2 regions of the Methylobacterium radiodurans genome follow, and region 2 is predicted to be linked to the other one. Evidence: riboswitches for the same ligand, from Rfam matches in the RefSeq annotation. Region 2 holds a riboswitch; the other holds the start of a gene.
What was found. A riboswitch is a leader RNA that binds a small molecule or an ion and turns the genes downstream of it on or off. The one in region 2 is predicted to bind thiamine pyrophosphate.
Positions count from the first base shown of each region.

Region 1: linked by a shared signal. The riboswitch ahead of thiO (glycine oxidase ThiO) and the one ahead of thiC (phosphomethylpyrimidine synthase ThiC) in region 2 are both predicted to bind thiamine pyrophosphate.

Region 1 is NZ_CP029551.1:2,251,688-2,263,375, forward strand. It holds gene thiG (thiazole synthase) at 1-431, opposite strand, end outside; gene thiS (sulfur carrier protein ThiS) at 434-646, opposite strand; gene thiO (glycine oxidase ThiO) at 654-1,862, opposite strand; TPP riboswitch at 1,931-2,061, opposite strand; gene DK427_RS10395 (adenylate/guanylate cyclase domain-containing protein) at 2,373-3,641, opposite strand; gene rpoD (RNA polymerase sigma factor RpoD) at 3,783-5,777, opposite strand; gene dnaG (DNA primase) at 5,977-7,890, opposite strand; gene DK427_RS10410 (ROK family protein) at 7,998-8,912, opposite strand; gene DK427_RS10415 (dicarboxylate/amino acid:cation symporter) at 8,909-10,324, opposite strand; gene DK427_RS10420 (CYTH domain-containing protein) at 10,765-11,685, opposite strand.
Region 2 is NZ_CP029551.1:2,948,328-2,960,015, reverse strand. It holds gene DK427_RS13810 (MFS transporter) at 1-957, shown strand, start outside; gene cysC (adenylyl-sulfate kinase) at 1,087-1,710, shown strand; gene DK427_RS13800 (alpha/beta fold hydrolase) at 1,824-2,711, shown strand; gene DK427_RS13795 (transglycosylase domain-containing protein) at 2,825-5,023, opposite strand; gene DK427_RS13790 (flagellar protein) at 5,290-5,556, shown strand; gene DK427_RS13785 (PilZ domain-containing protein) at 5,561-5,848, shown strand; gene DK427_RS13780 (hypothetical protein) at 5,879-6,694, opposite strand; partial or broken gene DK427_RS13775 (acyltransferase family protein) at 6,845-7,866, opposite strand; gene DK427_RS13770 (HNH endonuclease family protein) at 8,115-8,486, opposite strand; gene DK427_RS13765 (alpha/beta hydrolase) at 8,529-9,371, opposite strand; TPP riboswitch at 9,574-9,683, shown strand; gene thiC (phosphomethylpyrimidine synthase ThiC) at 9,758-11,647, shown strand.

The DNA of each region.
Region 1 (11,688 bases), 700 kb from region 2:
TAGGGCAGGACCGTGAAGCCCTCATCCACGAGGTGGCGGCAGGCCTCGATCAGCTCGGCGACGTCGGGGTAGAGCGTCTCGCGGTCGCCGATCACCTCGACCTTGATCCAGGTCGTGTCGAGCGCCTCGCGGGCCAGTTCGGCGGTCATGATCGCGTCGCGGGCCGTCTCGCAGCCGGCGGTATTCGGCAGGAAGCGCTTACCCTTGAGGATCTTCACCGTGTCCGAGCCGTGGCCCTGCAGCGAGACGCGGCGGATCGAGGCGGTGACGATCTCGGCCCCGCTCGCCTCCACAGCGTCGCGCATGATCGCCTGGCTCGGATAGCCGGCGGTGCCGATGAACAGGCGGCTGCCTAAGTTCACGCCGGCGATCACCAGCGGGTCGTCAGTCCCGGTCCGCAGCGGCGTGACGGTGTTCTGTTGCTCGCTCATGCTCAGCCTCCCTGCATGGCGCGGACGATCTCGACGCGGTCGCCGTCGCGAACCGGCGTCGCCTGCCAGTCGCGGCGGCGCACGACGCGCCCGTTGAGCGCGATGGCGACGCCCTCCGGGCTCTCGATGCCGGTCTCCTCGGCCTCGGCCCGGAACAGGGCCTCGACCGTCTCGGCCGCGATCTCGCGCGGCTCGCCGTTGATCAGAATGGTCATTGGGCTCTCACGCGATCGCTCGCGCCTCCGCCCGGAAACGGGCGAGCGTGAAGGGGCGCGCCACTGCGGGGAGCGCGCCGCTGGTGAGCAGGGCGGCCATCGCGTCCGCGGTCGCGGGCGCCAGCAGGTAGCCGTTGCGGTGATGGCCCGTCGCCGCGACGAGGCCCGGGGCCAGCGTGTCGATGATCGGCGCATCGTCGTCCGAGGTCGGGCGGTAGCCGCTCCACACGGCCTCGACTGCCATCTCTTCGATGCCCGGCAGCACGCGGCGCGCTCCCTCCAGCAGGGCGTAGAGCCCGCCCGCGGTGACGCCGTCGCGGAAGCCGCAATCCTCGACCGTCGCACCGACGATCAGGTGCCCGTCGCCCTTCGGCGCCATGTGGACCTGCTCGGTCCAGACCATGTGGGAGAGGGTACCGGTCTGGCGCGTTGTGCGCAGAGCCAGCGACTGACCCTTCAGCGGGCGGACGGGCAGGGCGAGATGGTCGGGCAGCAGGCCTGCCGCGCCGCTCCAGGCGCCGCTCGCCAGCACGACGGTGCCGGCTGTCACAGCGCCGCGCTCGGTGACGAGCCCGGTGACCCGCGATCCCGTCCAGTCGAGCCCGGTCGCGGCGCAGCCCTCGACGACGGTGACGCCCGCCGCCCGGCAGGCGAGAACCAGCGCCTGCATCACCTTGCGCGGGTCGACCTGATGGTCGAGCGGGCAGAACACGCCCGCGGTGACGGATGGGCGAAGGGTCGGTTCGCGGCGGCGCACCTCGGTGCCGGAGAGCCACTCCGCGGCGACGCCGGAGCGGCGCTGCAGGTCGTAGCGGAAGCGCAGGCGCTCGACCTCGTCGCGGCCGATGGCGAGCACCAGCGTGCCCTCCTGGCGATAGTCGATGTCGAGACCGGCGGCCGCCTGGAGCGCGTCGCGGAAGGCCGGCCAGCGGGCGAGCGAATCGATGGCGAGCGGCAGGAGGAGATCGGAGCCCGGCTCGTGCTCGGCGGCCGGTGCCAGCATGCCGGTGGCCGCGAGGCTCGCGCCCGCGCCGACCCGATCGCGCTCGACCACCACGACCTGCTTGCCAGCCTGGGCCAGGCGCCACGCGCTCGCGAGCCCGATCAGGCCGCCGCCGACGATCGCGACGTCGGCCCGGGCGGGGAGAGCGCCGGAATCGCCGGCCTCGCCGAGGCCGCGGCGCTGTCCGATGGGTGAGGCGGGCCACTGTGCCACGCAAGATCTCCGCGTCTGCCCGCAGGGATCGGTGGCCTTCCGCTTCGTGGTGAAGCGTGCGAGCCCGTCAGGGGGCCCCGGTCCAATCCCTACGCCGGTATGAGCCGGATCAGGTTCGAAGGATTTCCGCGCCGCAGGCTCTGGTGTGAGCGTGCCAGCGGTTTCTCAGCCCCTTGCCGGGGATCTCCCTGGAACAGGCGTGATGTGGACCCGGCCGCGGGCGGGGTCAAGACGGCGGGATGACAGGGGAGGCGGATGGTCGATTCGGGCCGAGCGGCTTTCCCTCTCCCCGCCGTGCGGGGAGAGGGCTCCGGCGACCTTGTCGTCGCTGGAGCGAGGCGGCAGCCGAAGGTGAGGGGGCCTCACCGCAGAAGTCTCTGCCGGAGCCGCCCCCTCACCGCCGCTGCGGCTTCGCCTCCGCTTCCCGCAGGCACGACAGGGTGCCTGCGGGCCTCTCCCCGCACGCGGAGAGAGGAAAAAGAGCGCCTTTTTCGTGAACGATCCTGCCCCTCACGCCCGCAGGCGTTCCAGAACCGCGGCCTTCGCCTTCGGCTTGTACACGGCCATCGGCTCGGGGAAGCCGTCGAGCTGGTGCTCGCCGCAATGCTCCGGATCGCCCCAGAGGAAGTCTACGAAGGGCTTCGACATCAGCAGCGGCTCGCCGAGCAAGCGGTTGAGGCGCGACAGGCGGCTCGCGAGGTTCACGTCCCGGCCGATCACCGTAAAGTCGAGCCGCTGGCCCGAGCCGACATTGCCGTAGGCCGCCTCGCCGTGGTGGAGCGCGATGCCGGCCGTGACCGGTACGGAGAAGAGGTGCAGGGCGTTCGCCTCGTCGAGGGCGGCGAGCGCCGCCTCCGCCGCGGTCAGCGCGCCCTTGGCGGCGCCGCCGAGATCGTCGCCGGGCTCGCGGAAGATCGCCAGCAGGCCGTCACCCAGATATTTCAACACCTCGCCGCCCTCGCGCTCGATCGGCGGCACGAGGCAGTCGAAGAACACGTTGAGGAGATCCACCGCCTCCTCGGGGGTCATGTCGGCGGAGATGCGGGTGTAGTCGCGCATGTCGGCGAACAGGATCGCCGAGCGAATGCGCTTGACCTGTCCGCGCCGGATGTCCCCGGACAGGATCGCCCGGTGCGGCTCGTCGCCGACATAGATCCGCAGCACGTGATCGAGCTGCTTGTTGACGAGGCGCATCTCCATCACGGCGGCGAGCGCCGGCATCACGAAGCGCAGGATCGCGATGTCGTCGTCGCGAAAACCTTCCGGAGAGCGGGTCGCGAATGTGATGCCGTTGCGGGTGCCGTTGGTGAAGAAGAGCGGTGCCACGACGTAGTGCGTGTAACCCGCGGCCCGCAGCTCGGGCAGGATGCTGTAGGGCACGTCGCCAGGCTCGGTGAGGTCGAGCAGCAGCCACTCACCCGATTCGTGCACGGTATAGAACGGGCTCTCGTGATAGGCCCGCTCCGAAACCTCACCGTGCGGGAACAGCCGCACGGTCGTGCCGGATTCGGGCGTCCAGACGCGGCCGACGCCGGAATACTCCGAGTGCAGGGTGTCGATCGCCGTCGAGGCGCGGTCCACCGGCACGCCGATCTGGTTTAGACGCTCGGCCAACCCTGAGAGCAGGTCGTCGGCCTGGGGCAGTCGCGCGCCCTCGCTCAGGAGCCAGTCGCGGATGGCCACGCAGGTCTGGAGCGCGCCGAAGGGGACGTCGTCCGCCTCCGACCCATCGGCCAGGGCCGTGGGCGGTACGGGCTGTGGCGGGCGGCGTTCGAGCATAAGGCCAAGGTGGTGGGTCGGCCATGCAAAGCAAGGCACGATGCCGGCAACGTGTGGGACAGGCTGCCCCACCCGTTCGCGGCGATGTGCGCGATCTTAGCGCAACCGCCGCGCGAGTCGAAAGACGCGCGGCGGGAATGCTCAGTTGTCGAGGAAGCTCCGGAGCTTCCGCGAACGGCTCGGGTGCTTCAGCTTCCGGAGGGCCTTCGCCTCGATCTGGCGGATGCGCTCGCGGGTCACCGAGAATTGCTGGCCGACCTCTTCGAGGGTGTGGTCGGTGTTCATGCCGATGCCGAAGCGCATGCGCAGCACGCGCTCCTCGCGCGGCGTCAGCGAAGCGAGCACGCGGGTTGTGGTCTCGCGCAGGTTCGACTGGATCGCCGCGTCGATCGGCAGGACGACGTTCTTGTCCTCGATGAAGTCGCCGAGATGGCTGTCCTCCTCGTCGCCGATGGGCGTCTCGAGCGAGATCGGCTCCTTGGCGATCTTGAGGACCTTGCGCACCTTCTCCAGCGGCATCGCCAGCTTCTCGGCCAGCTCCTCCGGGGTCGGCTCACGGCCGATCTCGTGCAGCATCTGGCGCGAGGTGCGGACGATCTTGTTGATCGTCTCGATCATGTGCACCGGAATGCGGATGGTGCGGGCCTGATCGGCGATCGAGCGGGTGATCGCCTGCCGGATCCACCACGTGGCGTAGGTCGAGAACTTGTAGCCGCGGCGGTACTCGAACTTGTCGACCGCCTTCATGAGGCCGATGTTGCCCTCCTGGATAAGGTCCAGGAACTGCAGGCCGCGATTGGTGTACTTCTTGGCGATCGAGATCACGAGGCGGAGGTTCGCCTCAATCATCTCTTTCTTGGCCTGACGGGCTTCGCGCTCACCCTTCTGGACCATGTTGACGATGCGGCGGTACTCGCCGATCTCCAGGCCCGTCTCGGAGGCGAGCGTCAGGATCTGCTCGCGCAAGGACTCGACCTGGCGGCCGCCTTTCTCGACGAGGTTCTTCCAGCCGCGACCGCCCAGCGTACCGACGCGCTCCATCCAGTTCGGATCGAGCTCGTAGCCCTGGTAGTGGCGCAGGAACTCGTCGCGCGCCACGCCGTGGCTCTCGGCGTAGCGCATCAGCCGGCCCTCGTGGCTGATCAGGCGCTTGTTGATGTCGTAGAGCTGCTCGACCAGCGCCTCGATGCGGTTGTTGTTGAGCGAGAGCGACTTCACGTCGGCGACGACGGTGTCCTTCAGCTCGACTTGGCGTAGGTTCTGCGCGTCGGTGTTCTGCTCGCCCGCGGCGCGGCGCTCCGAGCCCTCGTTCTGCGCCCGGCGCAGCTTGCGGTAGTTGTTGGCGATCGCGTCGAAGGTCTCGAGAACCTTCGGCTTGATCTCCGCCTCCATCGCCGCGAGGGAGACGTTGTTCTCCATGTCGTCTTCGTCGTCGCCACCCTCGGGCGGGGCCTGCTCGCCGTCCTCGCCCTCGGCCTCCTCGCCCTCGGCGATTTGCGGCCCGCCGCGCCCGTCCGGGCCCGCGTAGGTGGCTTCGAGGTCGATGATGTCGCGCAGGAGGACCTTGCCCTCGACGAGCTCGTCCCGCCAGATGATGATGGCCTGGAAGGTCAGCGGGCTCTCGCAGAGGCCCGCAATCATCGCCTCGCGCCCCGCCTCGATGCGCTTGGCGATGGCGATCTCGCCCTCGCGCGACAGGAGCTCCACCGAGCCCATCTCGCGCAGGTACATGCGCACGGGATCGTCCGTGCGGTCGGTCGGCTCGCGCGTCGTGGTGGTGGTGGCGACGGCACGGCTGGTGGGCGCGACCTCCGCGACCTCGGAGCCCTCGGGCTCCTCGTCGTCGGCGGCCTCGCCGTTGGCCGGCTTCTCGGCCGCCGCCTCGTCGGTCTCCTCGGCCTCGACGACGTTGATGCCCATCTCCGAGAGCTGGGACAGCACGTCCTCGATCTGGTCCGGGTCGGACTGCCCGTCGGGCAGGACCTCATTGACCTCCTCGTAGGTGATGTAGCCGCGCTTCTTGGCGAGCTTCACCATCCGCTTGACCGACGCATCGGTCAGGTCGAGGAGCGGTCCATCCGTCTGCTGCTCCGGAGCGGTATCCGCCTCGTCCCGTTCCGTTGCCTTGGTCGCCATGATCAGCCTATTGTTTTGTCCGGCGGTCCGATGACGGGGCCTTCCGGCCGCTTCCGCATCATCGGCGCCGCACCGCGCCTGCCGCGCGCCCGGACTTTCCGGCCGCGCCCTATTCCACATCCCGTATGCAAGCGTGACGCTTGACCGATTGTTAACCATGCCGCACGAATGCGGCGCGTGCCTGCCAATGGCACAAGGATCAGGCCACAGTCGAGTCGCTCGTCTCGGACGGTGTCGTCTCCGCCTCCGCCGCCAACACGACCGCCAACCCCTCCTTGGCCTGACAGAGCCACATCCAGTTCGCTTCGGTCGGCTCTTCGGCGAAGGCCCGCTCTGCTTGACGGAGTTCGCTATGTAGCGCTCCGGCCTTGCGGTGCAAGATCATGGCCTGTCTCAGAGCGTCTTCACGCAGGGCAGGGTCGGCGTGCGGCTCAAGCGTCCGCCAGTCACGCGAGCGGGCCATCGCGGTGAGGCGGGCCGCCGATTCCCCGAGCCCGGCCCGCGCCAGCCGCGCCTCGATCACGGCCCGGTCCGGGTCGCCGGCCTCCGCCGCGCAGTCGAGGAGCAGCGACAGGATCGCCCGGGCGTCCGGGTGCTCGAATTCCAGCACCATCAACTCGTCGGCGAAGGCGCCGATCATGTCCGGATGGACGAGGAGCAGGGCCGCGATCACCGCCTCGCGCACGGGCGCGGCGCCCGCAAAGCCCGCCGAGGCCGTCATCGAGGGGCTGGGGGCGGCCCGCATCCTGGGCGAGGGGGGCGGATCACCGGGGCGGAGCCGGCGCTGGAAGCCGGTCGCGTAGCCGCCCGATCGCGGCGGGGCGCCGGGCTGGCGCGGAGCGTTGCGGGGCGAGAGGCCGCGCAGACGCTCCTCGATCTCGTCGCGATAGTAGCGCTTCACCGTCTCGTCGCGGATGCCGCCGACCGTCTCGCGGAGCGTCGCGGCGAGCCGCGCCCGGCGCTCGGGCGTGTCGGTCGGGCCGGCGGCGAGCGCGTGCGCCCAGAACACCTCGACGAGTGGCTGCGCCGCGGCGAGGACCCGGTCGATCGCAGCCGGCCCCTCCGCGCGCAGGAGGTCGTCCGGATCCTGCCCCTCCGGCATCACGGCAAAGCGCAGCGACTTGCCCGGGGTGAGCAGCGGCAGCGCCACCTCCAGCGTTCGGTGGGCGGCGCGCTGGCCGGCCTTGTCGCCGTCGAAGCAGAGGATCGGCTCGTCGGCGTGGCGCCAAAGCAGGGCGAGCTGCTCCTCCGTGACCGCGGTGCCGAGCTGCGCCACCGTGTTGGGGTGGCCGGCGAGCGTCATCGCGATGGCGTCGACATAGCCCTCGACCGCCAGGATGGTGCCGCGCTCGTGGGCGGGCTGGCGGGCCTGATGCAGGTTGTAGAGGCCCTGACCCTTGTGGAAAAGCGGGGTCTCAGGGGAGTTCAGATACTTCGCCTTGGCGTCGGCCTGCATGGCCCGGCCGCCGAAGGCGATGACCCGGCCGCGGGCGTCGCAGATCGGGAACATCACCCTGTCGCGGAAGCGATCGTAGGGCACGGCGATGTCGTCGCCCGTGACCAAGAGGCCGAGCTCGGCCATCAGGCCCTTCTCGACGTCCTTGCCCGCCAGGAAGTCCCGCAGGCCGTAGCGTTCGCCCGGCGCGTAGCCGATGCGGAAGCGCCTCAGCGTCTCGCCGCCGAGGCCCCGCCGGTCGAGGTAGTCGCGGGCCGCCGCGCCTGCGGGCGCGCGCAGGCGCTCCTCGAACCAGGTAGCTGCCAGCTCCATCACCTCGATCGCGCCCCGGCGCTTGATCTCGATCGCCACGCTGTCGGCGGAGGGGGCGGGCAGCGCGACTCCGGCCTCGGAGGCGAGGCGCTCGACGGCCTCCGGGAAGGTCAGCCCCTCGGTCTCCATCAGGAAGGTGAAGACGTCGCCGTGCTTGCCCGAGGAGAAGCAGTGAAAGAACTGCTTCTGGTCGTTCACGTAGAAGGAGGGCGTCTTCTCGGCGTTGAAGGGTGACAGACCGCGCCACTCGCGACCGGCCTTCTTCAGCTTCACGCGCCGCCCGACCACGTCGGAGGCCGGCAGGCGGCTGCGGATCTCTTCGAGGATGTGGGGCGGGTAGCGCACGGGTCTCGGCGGCCTGACGAATCCTTCGGCGGACCCGTGATTGTAGCGCAGGCTCGCCCATCGCGGGGTTAAGGCGCCGCGCCTGTGAATTGCGGTGACGGCAGGGCTCAGGCGTCACCGTTCCAGAGCCACGCCGCGCCGCGCACGCCCGAGGCGTCGCCGTGCAGGCTCGGGCGGATCGGCGTGTCGAAGGCGTCCGAGAAGACGTGCGGCGCGGTCTCTTCGGCGAGGCCGTCGATCAGTTCCGGCACCCGGGAGAGGCCGCCGCCGATCACGATCACGTCCGGGTCGAGGATGTTGACGACGTGGGCGAGCCCGCGCCCGAGCCGGTCGCGATAGGCCGCGACGCTCATTCGCGCCGCCGGATCCCCCGCCCGGAAGGCGGCGATCACCGCCTCGCCGGTCGCGGCCGCGCCGGTGCGGCGGGCGTGGTCGGCGGCGAGCCCCGGACCCGAGAGCCAGGTCTCGATGCAGCCCGAGCGGCCGCAATAGCAGGGCGGCCCCGGCCGCTCGTCGTCGGTCGGGGCGGGTAGGGGATTGTGGCCCCACTCGCCCGCGATGCGGTCGCGGCCGGAGAGCGCTCGGCCACGAAGCGCGATGCCTGATCCGACCCCGGTGCCGAGGATGATCGCCCAGACCACCTCCGCCCCCTTGGCCGCGCCGTCGACCGCCTCCGAGACGGCGAGGCAGTTGGCGTCGTTCTCCACGCGGACCGGCCGCCCGAGGAGCTCCGCGAGATCGGCCCGAAACGCACGGCCGTTGAGCCACGTGGAGTTCGCGTTCTTCACGAGCCCGCTGCGGGCCGAGACCGCGCCCGGCATGCCGATGCCGACGCTGCACGGCGCGCCGGCCTCGGCCTCCAGCCGGGCGACGAGGCCGGAGATGGCGGCGAGCGTCCCTGCGTAGTCGCCGCGCGGCGTCGCCACCCTGGCCTCCGCCCGGGTGGCGCCGGCCTCGTCGAGGACGATCCCGGCGATCTTGGTGCCGCCGAGATCGATGCCGAGGCGCAGCTTCGCGCTCACTCGGCCGCGGCGACCTTCGTGCCCGGGGCGGGCGTCGGCTTCGTGTCGGCGTCGATCGGCGCGGGCGCGTGGTCAGAGATGTCGGTGCCGATGGCGATCGGATGGGCCATCACCTCGTTGAGCTTCTTCACGTCGAGCTCGCCTTCCCAGCGGCTGACGACGACGCAGGCGACACCGTTGCCGATGAGGTTGGTGATGGCGCGGCACTCGGACATGAACTTGTCGATGCCGAGCACCAGGGTCATGGCCGCGACCGGAACCGGGTTGTTCGGAATCGCGGCGAGCGTGGCGGCCAGCGTGATGAAGCCCGCGCCCGTGACGCCCGAGGCGCCCTTCGAGGTCAGCATCGCGACCAGGATGATGGTGGCGTACTGCCCGACCGAGAGGTCGGCCCCGACCGCCTGCGCCAGGAACAGCGTCGCCAGCGTCATGTAGATGTTGGTGCCGTCGAGGTTGAACGAGTAGCCGGTCGGCACGACGAGGCCGACGACCGAGTCGGAGGCGCCGAGGCGGCGCATCTTGGTCATGATGTGCGGCAGCACCGTCTCGGATGAGGAGGTGCCGAGCACGATCAGCAGCTCGTCCTTGATGTAGGCCAGGAACTTGAAGATCGAGAAGCCGGCGAAGCGCGCGATGCCCCCGAGCACCACGATCACGAACAGGGCCGAGGTCACGTAGAAGGTGCCGACCAGCCAGGCGAGGTCCACGACCTTCTGGATGCCGTACTCGCCGATGGTGAAGGCCATGGCGCCGAAGGCGCCGATGGGCGCGAGCTTCACGATCAAGCCGATGATGCGGAAGAAGATCTGGCCCGCCGTGTCGATGGCGTGGGCGATGCCCTCCGCCTTCTGGCCCATGCCGGTGACGACGACGCCCGTGAGGATCGAGATCAGCAGCACCTGCAGCAGGTCGCCGGTGGCGAAGGCGTCGAAGAAGCTCTTCGGGATCAGCGCCATGATGTGGGCGATGGTCGAGTCGGCCGCGGCCTTCTGGGCGTAGCCCGCGACCTTGCTGGCATCGAGCTTTGACGGGTCGGCGTGGAAGCCGGCGCCCGGCTGGATCACCTCGCCGACGACGATGCCGATGAGGAGCGCTAGGGTTGAGACCACCTCGAAGTAGATCAGCGCCTTGAGGCCGACGCGGCCGACCTTCTTCAGGTCGCCGATCGAGGCGATGCCGTGCACGATGGTGCAGAAGATGATCGGCGCGATCATCATCTTGATCAGCGCCACGAAGGCGTCGCCGAGCCATTTCAGCGACTTGCCGAACTCGGGGTAGAGGTAGCCGATCGCGACGCCCAGCACGATGGCGATCAGCACCTGGATGTAGAGCACCTTGTACCAGGGCTCGCGCGGAGCGGCCCCCGCCGTCCCCGTATGGCTCGTCGTGGCAGCTTGGGTCATCTGGGCCATCCGGTCCCCCCGCGCACGGAAAGTCCGTGCCTCCTCGCGGTCCCGCATCGGGGACACACAGGCGATTTTTTTCACGCGGCGCGGATGAAATCGCGCACTCGGTTGCTCTAGCGGCTTTGTCGTGGGGCCTCAACGCCGCCCCGGGCCTCGCCGCAGCGGAACGCGTGACAAAAGCCGGCGGATACCAAAACCAGCTTTTCAGCCGCAGCGCCGGGATCGGGTGCGATGATTTACGGGTCTAGACTGTTGACGTCGTGATCTCGGATCTCGACGGACCGGCTTCGCGCGATCTGCGCCGTTCCGCGCAAGCACGGCGGAAGGCGGGCGGCTGGTGCGATCGTGAACGGTCTTGCGCGGATGATCGAAATGGTTCGCCCGGCAGTGCGAGGCGCTGCCGGGCGACGATCGGGTTTCTTCGCGGCCGAGGCCGGATACTGGTCTCAGGTTTGCGGCTGCGTCCGGCGCGGGCGCACGGTCCAGCGCTCGAACCCGGCCGCCGGATCCTCGCTGGCCGCCGGCTGGCTCGGCTCCTGCGGCTGCTGGATCGCCGCGCCGAGCGCCTGGGACAGGCTCTCGATCACGTCGTCGATGCGCGCGTCGGTGGGGCGCTGCTCCTCGGGGGCCGGGGCCGGACTCGGTTCGGCAATGGCCTGTGCCGGGGCCGGCTGCTCGGCCGGCGGCTCCGGGGCAGGCTCGGGCGCCGCGGTCGGAGCGGCCGCCGGTGCCGCAGCGCCGGCGCCGCCCGCGATTCGGCGCAGGGAGTTCACCACGCCCTCGTCGCCCTCGGAGCGGGATTCGGGCGGGCGCGGCGCGCTGTTGCCGTAGCGGCCGAAGCCGAAACGGGGCTCGAGCAGGTCGAGCACCGCGTCGAGCGCGGCGTTGCTGAGCGAGATATCCCCGGTCTGCGGCACGCCCTGAAGCGCCACGGCCTGACGCTCGTAGGCGGCGTCCTCGCTCACCTCGCGACCGAACCAGGCCGGGGCGGCGAAGCCGCGGGCATCGTTCTCGTTGTCGAAACCGACGCTGACGATGTCGAGGTTCCCGGGGCTGCTGTAGCGGTCGATCATCACCTCGCGGCCCGCGACGGTCAGCGCGGTGCGGTCGTAGGCGGCCTTGCCGGGGCAGACGTCGAGAAGCGCGTCGCCGTGGGCGCGCGGCACCTCGGTGCGCTCCTCGTTGAGCACGCCGTCGGCGCCCTTCACGGTGAGGACGAGGTGACAGTTCTGGCCGTCGACGCGCACGAAGGAGGTGCGGCCGGCCTGGGGGGCGAAGTAGCCCTCGGTGATGCGCGAGCCGCCGCGTTCCTTGCGGATGAGACGGACCAGCGCGGGCGCGATCAGGAAACGGCGGACGACGCTCATACT
Region 2 (11,688 bases):
GGTCCAGACCGCGGCATCCTGCTCGCCGCCGCGATCGTCGCGGTGGGGCTGGCGCTGCGGGCGCTGGGTGGCCTTGTGCCGCTCTTCGCCGGGGCCTGCATCGCCTCGCTCGGCATCGGGCTCGCGGGCGTGCTGATCCCGGGGCTCGTCAAGCGCGAGTTCCCGGGCCGCGCCGGGCTGATGACCGGCCTCTATACCATGACGCTCTGCCTCGGGGCGGCCGCGGGCGCCGGCCTCACCGTGCCGCTCCAGGGCCTGTTCGGCGGGGACTGGTCGCTGGCGCTCGCCGCCTGGGCGGCGCCGGCCGTTCTCGCCGCGCTCGCCTGGGCTCCCCTCGCCCGCCCGGCCAGCCCCGCCGCGCCCGCACCGGCGCCCCGCCGGGCGATCTGGCGCGAGCCGCTGGCTTGGCAGGTCACGGGCTTCATGGGCCTGCAATCCTCGCTCGCCTACATCCTGTTCGGCTGGGTGCCGCTGGTGCTGCACGACCGGGGCCTGAGCACCGTCGATGCCGGCTTCGTGGCGGCGTTGATGAGCGTCGGCCAAGCGCCGGCGGCCCTGCTGGTCCCGACCGTGGCCGCCAAGCTCCGCGACCAGCGCGGGGCGGCGCTCGCCATCGTCGGGCTCACCGCCGCCTGCTACCTCGCGGTGGCGCACGGGCCCGTCGCGCTGCTTGTGCCCGCGACGCTCGCGCTCGGCTTCGGGCTCGGCGGCTGCTTCGGGCTCGGGCTCACCATCATCGTCCTGCGCGCGCGCGACACGCGGGGAGCCGCCGCGCTCTCGGCCATGGCGCAGGGCGTCGGCTACACCATCGCCTCGCTTGGACCTCTCGGCTTCGGCCTGGCCCACGAGGTGTTCGGCGGCTGGGGTGCCTCCTCGCTGCTGTTCTGCGCTCTGGCCGCAGGCGCCGCGGCCTGCGCGCTCGGAGCCGGACGTGCCCGGCAGGTCGGGGCGGCCTGAGGGGCCCGGAAAAACCCCGGTCCCGTTACCCGCCCGGGTCGCATGAGAGGCGGTTCGTTCCCCACGGCGCCGTTCCGAAGCTTCCGCGTCCACCTCGACGCCGGAGAGACCGTCACAGAGATCGAGTCCTTGTCCAAGTCCCTGTTCGCCGAGCGCTCCACCTGCTCCGATAACCTGACCTGGCACACCCTCCAGCCCCGCGAGGCCCGCTGGCGGACACTCGGCCAGAGGCCGGCCATCGCGTGGTTCACGGGTCTCTCGGGCGCCGGCAAGTCGAGCATCGCCAACGCCGCCGACCGGGCGCTGACCGAGGCCGGGCGGCACACGATGGTGCTCGACGGGGACAACCTGCGCCACGGTTTGAACCGCGACCTCGGCTTCAGCGCCGCCGACCGGGCCGAGAACATCCGCCGCGCCGCCGAGACCGCCCGCCTGATGGCCGAGGCCGGGCTGGTGGTCGTGGTTTCGCTGATCTCGCCGTTCCGCGAGGAGCGCGCCATGGCCCGCCGCATCGCGGGCGACGTGCCGTTCCTCGAGGTCTTCATCGACACGCCGCTCGCGGTCTGCGAGGCGCGCGACCCCAAGGGGCTCTACGACCGGGCGCGCGCCGGCAAGATCGCAGACTTCACCGGCATCTCGGCCCCCTACGAGGCGCCGGAGGCGCCGGACCTCGTGATTCGCACGCAGGATCTCACGGTCGAGGACTCGGCCGGGACGCTGATCCCGCCGCTGCTCCGCCTCAGCGCGGCCTGAGGCCGGCTCCGCTCCGCGCGGCCCACATCCCAACAGGATCGTCGCCCCGCGCCCTTTCCGAGAGCGCAGCCCTCCGCTACGCCCCGCTCGGCTCCCGCGACGAAGGGTGAATCATGACGGCGGCGGACCCGTTCCTGGCAGGCTTCACGCTGCAGGACATCGATGCGGGCGGCGTCCGGATCCGCACCGCGACCGGGGGCTCGGGCCCGCCCCTCCTTCTGCTGCACGGTCACCCGCAGACGCACAGCACGTGGCACGCGGTGGCGCCTCAACTCGCCCGGCGCTTCAGCGTGGTGGCGATGGACCTGCGCGGCTACGGCGATTCCGACAAGCCCGAGGGCGGCCCCGGCCACGCGAACTACGCCAAGCGCGCGATGGCGGCGGACGCGGTCGCGGTGATGCGCGCGCTCGGTCACCGGCGCTTTGCGGCGGTCGGGCACGACCGCGGCGGGCGCGTCGCGCACCGCATGGCGCTCGACCATCCCGACGCGGTGACCCGGCTCGCCCTGTTCGACATCGCGCCCACCGCGACCATGTACGCGCGCACCGACAAGGCCTTCGCCACCGCCTATTTCTGGTGGTTCTTCCTGATCCAGCCGGCGCCCCTGCCGGAGCGCCTGATCGGCGCGGACCCGGAATTCTTCCTGCGCACTCATGTGGACGGCCAGTCGAAGACGCCGGGCAGCCCGAGCCCGGAACTCTTCGCCGAGTATCTCCGGGTCTACCGCGACCCGGCGACCCGCCACGCCATCTGCGAGGATTACCGCGCGGCCGCAACGATCGATCTGGAGCACGACGCGGCCGATGCCGAGAAGCGCGTCGTGGTGCCGCTGCTGGCGCTCTGGGGCGCGAAGGGCACGGTGGGCCGGACCTACGACGTTCTGGCGACCTGGCGGGAGAAGGCTGCCAACGTGCGCGGCCACGCCCTCGATTGCGGCCACACCCTGCAGGAGGAGCGCCCGGACCTCGTGCTGGCCGCGCTGGAGGACTTTCTGGGGTGACACCCTTTCCGGCTCACCGCGAGGTGCCGGAGAAGTCCCCTCACCTTCGCTACCGCTCGGCTCGCCCCCGGCGAGGGGATGCGCAATCTCGAACCGCTCTACTGGATGCCGCCTTACTCTCCGACGCCGAACAGCTTCTCGAAGAAGTTGCGGTCGTCCTGGGGCTGGGCCTGACGGCGGCGGGGTTGTGGCTGGGCCGGCTGCGGGTTGGTGCCGAAGATCTGGCCGAGGATCTCCTCCGGGCCGCCCGCCGTCGCCACGGAGGCCGTGGTCGCCGCCTCCGGCGCCCGGCGCCAGCGGTTCATGCCGGGCAGTGGCACGGGCGTCTGGCCTTTCAGCGCCACGCTCATGTAGGTTTTCCAGATCTCGACCGGCAGGTTGCCGCCCGAGGCCTTCTTCGTCGGCTCGCCGTCGTCGTTGCCGAGCCACACGCCCGTGACGAGGCTGCCCGAGTAGCCGATGAACCACGCGTCGCGAAAGTCCTGGCTGGTGCCGGTCTTGCCGGCCAGATCCCAGCCCGCGATGTCGCCTTTGCGCGCCGTGCCCGACACGAAGGTCTCGTGCATCATCGCGTTCATCATGCCGACGGCGTTCGGGTCGATGACCCGGCCGAGCCCGCCCTCGCCCCGCCGGTACAGCACCTTGCCGTCAGCAGCCTTCACCGTGGCGATCACGTAGGGGATCACGCCGGTGCCGCCGTTGGCGAAGGCGCCGTAGGCGCCGACCATCTCCAGCGGCGTCACCTCGGAGGTGCCGAGCGCGATCGAGCCGTTGGCCTGGAGGGGCGAGGAGATGCCGAGCCGCTGGGCCGTCTGCACCACGGCCTTCGGGCCGACCTCCTGGCCGAGGCGCACCGCGACCGTGTTGAGGGACTGGGCGAGCGCGCTGCGGAGCGTGACCGCCCCCTCGTAGCGGTGCGAGTAGTTCTCCGGCTGCCAGTTGCCGATCTTGATCGGGGCGTCCTCGCGCACGCTGTCGGGCGTGGCGCCGCGCTCGACCGCCGCGAGGTAGACGAAGGGCTTGAACGAGGAGCCGGGCTGGCGCCGCGCCGTCGTGGCCCGGTTGAACTGGCTCTGGGCGTAGTCGCGCCCGCCGATCAGCGCCCGGATCGCGCCGTCCGGCTTCATCGAGACCAGCGCGCCCTGGTGGACGTTGTAGCGGGTGCCCTGCTTGTTCAGCTCGTCCACCAGCGCCCGCTCGGCGGTGGCCTGGAGGCTGGTATCGACGGTGGTCTGGACCACGATGTCGCTCTCGAACTTGCCGACGAAATCGTCGAGCACGTCCATCACGAGGTCGGCGACGTAGTTGGCCGAGCCGCCGCCCCGGCTGCCCGCGGGCTTGGCGGGTTGCGCCAGCGCCACCTTCACGTCCTGGGCCGGCACGAAGCCGAGCTCCTGCATCGCGGCGAGCACCTGGGCGGCGCGCGCCTGTGCCGCGGGCAGGTTGCGGTTCGGGGCGAGCCGGGACGGCGCCTGGACGAGGCCGCCGAGCATCGCGGCTTCCGCCAGGCTCACGCCCTTGGCGGGCTTGCCGAAATAGCGCTGCGCCGCCGCCTCGACGCCGTAGGCGCCGGCACCGAAATAGACCCGGTTCAGGTAGAGTTCGAGGATCTCGTCCTTGGAGTATTTGTGCTCCAGCCACAGCGCCAGGATCGCCTCCTGGATCTTGCGCGAGGCCGAGCGCTCCGGCGTCAGGAACAGGTTCTTGGCGAGCTGCTGGGTCAGCGTCGAGCCGCCCTGCGCCACGCCGCGCCGGGTCAGGTTCTGCGCCACCGCGCGGGCGATGCCGACCGGATCGACGCCGAAATGGGAGTAGAAGCGCCGGTCCTCGATCGCCACGAAGGCGCGCGGCAGGTAGGGCGGCAATTCCTTGATCGAGACGACGCGCCCGCCGGTCTCGCCGCGATTGGCCAGGAGCGAGCCGTCGCTCGCCAGGATGGCGATGTTCGGCGGCCGCTTCGGCACGGCGAGCTGATCGATCGGGGGCAGTTGCGAGGCGTGGTAGGCGACGAGGCCAGCCACCCCGATGACGGCCCAGAGCCCGAGGACGACGCAGCCGTAGACGAGCCGCCCGAGGAGCGAGCCGCGCCGCTTCTTCGGTTTGCGCACCGGACTGTGGGCCGGGCCGCGCTTGGGCGCGCCGCTGCCGCCGGACTTGCGCTTGGCGCCGCCGTCCCGTCCCGATGCCGCCACGCCGCCTCCCGCCCGATCCTGGCGGGACAGGCGCAGGTCGAGGGTGCCGGGCGCCGCGACGCGGCCTTCCGGCACGTCGAAGTTCGGCTCGCTCCGGTCCCGTCCGCGTCCGTTCGCCATGCCCGTGTCTGGTCCTGCGGCTGTGCCGGCTCGCGTCCGGCGCCGGCCCGTGACCCTGCTACGGCACCGTAAATGCGGCGGGTTTAAGAGGTCTTTACCATCGGGGCGCACGGCGAGCCGGCCCGATGGGCGATCGGAATCGAGGGCGCACGGGACAGCGTTCCGGATGCGTCGAATGCGAGCGAGTTTTACAAGTGGGGGTTGAAGGATCGGGGCGTCGATAGGTGTTCTGCGGGCCCCTGCCGGGCCCGGGACAGGGTGCTACGATGATCGATGCCCTCCAGAGCGCGACCGGCGGCATGGTCGCCGCCCAGGCCCGCTTCACGGAAGCCGCCGTGCAGGTGGCCCGCATGCGGGCCGGCCCCTCGGGAACCGGACAGCCGATCGGGACGCATCTGCCCGCCGCCGCGCAGATCGACCTCTCGCAGACGGCGCGCGACCTCGTCGCGTCGCGCGCGGAGTTCGCCGCGAACGCCGCTGTCGCCCGCGCCGCGGACGGCGCGACGCGGCGCCTGCTCGACGTGCGGGCCTGACGCCGTGGCCGCCCCGAGCCCCGCGCTGCGCCCCCTGGCGGAGCCCGCCGAGCGCCGCGCCTCACCCCGCGCGCGCATCGACGAGAGCGGATTGATCGCCGTGGACGAGCACACCTCCCTGCCCTGCCTGATCTACGACCTCTCCGAGCACGGCGTGCGGCTGGTCTCGCTCGACGCCACCTGCGTACCGGAGGTCTTCCTGCTGGCCGCGACGCGCTTCCCCGAGCCGCGGGTCTGCCGGGCGGTGTGGCGCGGCGCCGAGGAGATCGGTGCCCGGTTCGTCGTGCCCTGAACTGATGGGCGGGCCGAGCGCGGGAGCGGATCAGGGCATCGCGCCGCCCGCGCCGCCGCCGGGCCGCGTAGCCGGGGAGCGGGCCGCCTCCGAGGCCAGGAAGACATCCTGGTCGATCAGGCCTCCGGGATCCGTCGCGTCGGAACCGAAGATCGACGTGTAGGCGCTGCCGCCGAGGACGCTCCTGGCCGTGCGGAGATAATCCCGGACGGCCGCGTTCAGCTCGGCGAGATAGGTGTCCGGCTCGATCAGATGGTTATCGAGCCTGAAGATCAGCCGGGTCTGCCGGTCTTTGAGTTCCCGGTCGGCGGCTGCGAGCCGGTCGATCACGGGGCCCGTCAGCGGTATCCCGTGCTCGGCGGCCGTGCGCCGCCAGTCGAGATGGGGGTCGAGATGATCGTCCTGAGCCACGGCAGATCCTCTGCTGCTGGCAGCCCGGCGGCCACCCGGAGGGCTCGATCCGCCTGCTGTCGACGATGTTGGTTCAGAGCTATAGCAACCCGTCCGCTCGGGCCAGGGCCCGAGCCCGTAATCGCGCCAGAGCTTGCGCGACCAGGGATATCCGCGTGCCGTGCTGACCAGGATGCGGTTGGCCGGATACAGGATCCGGTTCGCCATCTGGTGACACACGCCCGTGACGCCGTAGCGGATGCCCGCCATCTGGTCCGGCCGCGCGAGGCAGTCGGCGACGTCGCGGTCGCCCGGATGCCAGACCAGCCGCATCCCGCCCGCGCTGCGCCCGTAGCAGCCCCAGGCATCGCCGAGGCTGCTCGTGACGTAGGTGTGGTCCCAGTTCTGGTTCATAGCGGCGGGGATGGCCCAGCCGGTCAGCTCCGCGATCCTCAAGATGCACCTCGCGCGGCGACGTGCGGCGCGGGCGCGCCGCAACCTCGCAGCCTGATCTACGCCGGCAATAGTTTCCTTCAAGTTTGTTTTTGAACGTGAAGTTGATTATTTTCCCGCCTGTGGCCGGGAATCCCGTCCCGGTGGGACGGCTCAAGCCGCCCTGAGCCGGGACGCGTCGCGAGGGGGCGCTTGCAGGCTGAGCGAGGCGGGACGCCGGAACAGGATGTCGAGCCGGGTCCCGCGGACCAGCCGTTCGAGGAGAAGCGGGACGAGGGCCGCGCTCGCCGTGACGACCAGGGAGGCGAGCCCGATATCCATGATCAGCCCGGTCTCGGCGATGAGCGTGCGGGTGGCGGCCATCGGCAGGAAGAAGGCGAGGTAGATCGCGAGGGAGCGGCTGCCGCAGTACCGGAGGGCCCCCGCGACGGGACCGCCCGCCCGGGTCAGCAGCACCGCGGACGCCACCAGGGCGAGCGCCCCGGCACCCCGAGCAGCAGGCCGAGGCCCGGCAGGCTCGCGAGCGCCGGGGTGCCCGGTCCCGAGACCGGCGTGAGGGCGAGCCAGCCCTCGGCCAGCGCCCAGAGCGCGAGGGCGCCGCTCGCCGGCCCGGGCCTCGCCCGGACAGCCTCCGCGAAGGTGAAGACGCGGCCCGCGAAGAGGTAGCCCGCCACGAAGAAGACGTAGCGCGCGCAGAACTCCTCCACGAGGTAGGAGGGCGTCTGGGGCGGCAGCACCTGCAGCAGCGCCGCGGCCCCGAGCAGGACCGGGCCGGGAAGCCGCCGCAGCAGCTTCGTCACCACCGAGAACACCGCCAGCAGGTAGATGAACCACAGGGTGGCGTAGGGCTCGACCATTGCCAGGGCGAGGTGGCGCAGCATCGCCGTCGGCCCGCCCTCGCCCGCGATCTCGCCGTACTTCGCGGCCGACTGGATCAGCAGCCAGAGACCGTAGAAGTAGGCGAAGTGCACCACCCGCTTGTCGGCGAAGGGGCGCCAGCCGCGCCCGATCACCCGGCCGAGGAACAGGCCGGAGAGCAGGAAAAAGGCCGGGATCCGGAAGGGCTGGGCGAAGGCCACAAGCGGGTGCAGGAAGCCCTCGCCGCCCAGCGCCGCGCCGGTGCTGAGCGTCGCGTGCATCGTGACGACGAGCAGGATGCAGAGCCCCTTGGCCACGTCGACCCAGGCGAGCCGCGGGCTCGTGTCATTGAGAGGTTCGAGCCGCGGGCTCGTATCATTGAGAGATTCGAGCCGCAGGCTCGCTCCGCCGAGCGATGCGGGGTGCAGGCCCTCCTCCGCCACCGTTCCGGCCCGCGACTCCATCCGCGCCTCCCCGTCCTCCCGACATGCAACCAGCCGTCGTCAGCATCGTGCCAGGATTCGCGGCCCGAGCGCAGCGTTCGGTGAAGACTTGGTTAAGGCGCCTAACGGTCCCGGTGCGCGCCGCGGCGCTCGCGGGTCGTCCTCGTGGCGGCGTGGAAGTCGTCGGGCTTGGTGCGGACCCAGGCGAGGAAGCGGGCGATCTCCGGATCCGCCCGCAGGGCCTCGACGTCGGCGAGCCGGCGGGCGATCTCGGCCTCGCTGTAGCGGGCGTGGATCGCCGAGTGGCAGATCTGGTGCAGCCGCACCGTGCCCCGGTGCGTGCCGCCCTTCAGCTTCGGCGTGAGATGATGCAGGCTGGAACGGGCGCCCGGTGGGATCTGCCGGTCGCAGAGCGGGCACATTACCGGCGCGGCCGCGAGCGGCCCGTGCGTTGCCGGGTCGTCGTCGCGCCACCTGCGCTCCCGCCTGCCCAAATCCGCTCCTCCCGTCCCGGCATATGGTGCACCGGGTGCCGTTCAGCGCACCTCGGCCGCCGCGGCATCGGGACACGCGCGGGCGCCCCCGAACAGGGCTACGGCCTCCTTGTCCCGCGCGCCCAGGATGCTGACATGGTCGCCCGGCAGTGCTTCGAAGCGAGCCTTGCCGGCCTCCGCCAGCCGGCGGCCGAGGCGCTCCGGCACGACCGGGTCGTCCGTGCCGTGCACGATCAGGATCGGGCCGCGGAGTCCCGCGATGCGCGCATCCGACCGGTAGGTGTCGCGCAGGAGCCAGCCCGGCGCGGCGGGAAAATGCACGCGCGCCGCCGAGACCAGGGAGTCGAACGGCGCCTCCAGGTAGAGGCCGGCCGGCGCTCCGGCCGGAGGCAGGCGCGCCGCCACCGCTACCGCGACGGCCGCCCCGAGCGAGTGGCCGTGGAGCAGGACGGGCGCGCCGGGCGCCCGCGCGCGGGCCTCCGCGACGGCGGCGAGCCCGTCCGCGATCAGCCCCTCCTCGGAGGGCGCGCCGGTCGAGCCCGGATAGCCGCGATAGGCCGGGGCCAGCACGCCCCAACCGGCCGCACGCCAGGGATCGGCGGCGAAGCGCTCGGCGTGGAATTCCGGCATCGAGGCGTTGCCGTGGAAGCTCACCACCACGCCGCAGCCCGGGCGCGGCGCCCGCCACAGGGCATGGAGGCGCTCCCCGTCCGCCGTCCCGACGGTGATCGCTTCGGTTCCCGCGGGCGCGGCCCGCTCGCCCACGGAGGCAACGTCCTGATAGGCGCCGGGGTAGATCAGCCGCCGCTGCGCCAGGGCCAGAATGCCGACCAACCCTGCGCAGAGCACGACCGCGGCGGCGGACAGGATGATGAGGATGCGCATCGGGACGCTCGGGCCGGGAGAGGCGCACCGTTATAGCCCCGCTGCTCCCGCGGGCGAGACGCGGTCGTCCCGGCGAAGTGCGGAGCCGGTAAGGGCGCGCGGGCGCGTCGCGGTTCGCCTCCTCTCCGGTGAGCGGTTGCGGCCTGTCAGGCCAGGCGACTGCCGCAGCATTGACAAGGCCCGGTAAACCACGGAGGCTCCCGCCCGTTCCGAGGGGAGCCCCCGTGAGGGGGGCTGAGATTGGGCCCGGCGGCCCTGACCCTTGAACCTGATCCGGCTCATACCGGCGGAGGGACGGGAACCTGCGGCCTGCACTTGGGGCCGGACTCTCATCTGCCCCTCTTCCGTGATTCGGATCGCTCCAAGGAACCAGGGAGAGATCCACCATGAACGCACCCGTCCTGCCCAAAGACGTGAAGGGCTCGCCCGAGAGCGTCACCACCGGCCCGGTCCACGGCTCGCGCAAGGTCTACGCGCCGGTCGCGGGCCGCGACGACATCCGGGTGCCGTTCCGCGAGATCGCGCTGACCGACCCGAAGGAGGCGCCGGTCCGCGTCTACGATCCCTCCGGGCCCTACACCGAGACGGACGCGCGGATCGACCTCGCCGCCGGCCTGCCGCAGGTGCGCGAGCCCTGGATCGCGGCGCGCGGCTACGCCACCGCCGAGGCCCGCGCCGTCAAGCCCGAGGACAACGGCTTCACCTCCGCCGACAAGCTGGTCGCCCCCTGCCCGGCCGAGCGCACGCTGCGCAAGGCCGCGCCCGGCCAGATGGTGACGCAGTACGAGTTCGCCCGCGCCGGGATCGTCACCGAGGAGATGATCTACGTCGCCCATCGTGAAAACCTCTGCCGCGAGCAGATGCTGGAGCGGGCCGAGGCCGCGCTGGCCGACGGCGAGAGCTTCGGCGCGGCGGTGCCGGCCTTCATCACCCCCGAATTCGTGCGCGACGAGATCGCCCGCGGCCGGGCGATCATTCCGGCCAACATCAACCACACCGAGCTGGAGCCGATGGCGATCGGCCGGAACTTCCTGGTCAAGATCAACGCCAATATCGGGAACTCGGCCGTCACCTCCTCGGCGGCGGAAGAGGTCGAGAAGCTGGTCTGGTCGATCCGCTGGGGCGCCGACACGGTGATGGACCTGTCGACGGGCCGCAACATCCACAACATCCGCTCGTGGATCGTGCGCAACTCCCCCGTGCCGATCGGCACCGTGCCGATCTACCAGGCGCTCGAGAAGGTCGGCGGCGACCCGCTCAAGCTCGACTGGGAGGTCTTCAAGGACACGCTGATCGAGCAGGCCGAGCAGGGCGTCGACTACTTCACGATCCACGCGGGCGTGCGCCTCGCCCACGTGCCGCTCACCGCGCGACGCGTCACCGGCATCGTCTCGCGCGGCGGCTCGATCATGGCGCGCTGGTGCCTCGCGGGCCACCGCGAATCGTTCCTCTACGAGCGCTTCGACGAGATCTGCGACATCATGCGGGCCTACGACGTCTCGTTCTCGCTGGGCGATGGGCTCCGCCCCGGCTCGATCGCCGACGCCAACGACGCCGCGCAGTTCGCCGAGCTGGAGACGCTCGGCGAGCTCACCAAGATCGCCTGGGACAAGGGCTGCCAGGTGATGATCGAGGGCCCCGGCCACGTGCCGATGCACAAGATCAAGGTGAACATGGAGAAGCAGCTGCGCGAGTGCGGCGAGGCGCCGTTCTACACGCTCGGCCCGCTGACCACCGATATCGCGCCGGGCTACGACCACATAACCTCCGGCATCGGCGCCGCGATGATCGGCTGGTTCGGCACCGCGATGCTCTGCTACGTCACGCCGAAGGAGCATCTCGGCCTGCCGAACCGCGACGACGTGAAGACCGGCGTCATCACCTACAAGATCGCCGCCCACGCCGCGGATCTGGCCAAGGGCCACCCGGCCGCGCAGCTGCGCGACGACGCGCTCTCGCGGGCCCGGTTCGACTTCCGCTGGGAGGACCAGTTCAACCTCTCGCTCGATCCCGACACGGCGCGCAGCTACCACGACGAGACCCTGCCGAAGGACGCCCACAAGGTCGCGCATTTCTGCTCGATGTGCGGGCCGAAATTCTGCTCGATGAAGATCACGCAGGACCTGCGCGCCGAGGTGCTGGCGATGGAGGAGGCGGGCGCGGTGATCCACACCGCACCCGTCATGTCCGAGGCCCAGCGCGAGGCCGGCATGAAGGCGAAGTCTGAGGAGTTCCTGGCCGAGGGCGGCAAGCTCTACGTCGACGCCGCCGAGTAGGCGCGGCAGACATCCGCGACGGTGCGGGGCGGCGGGGACCG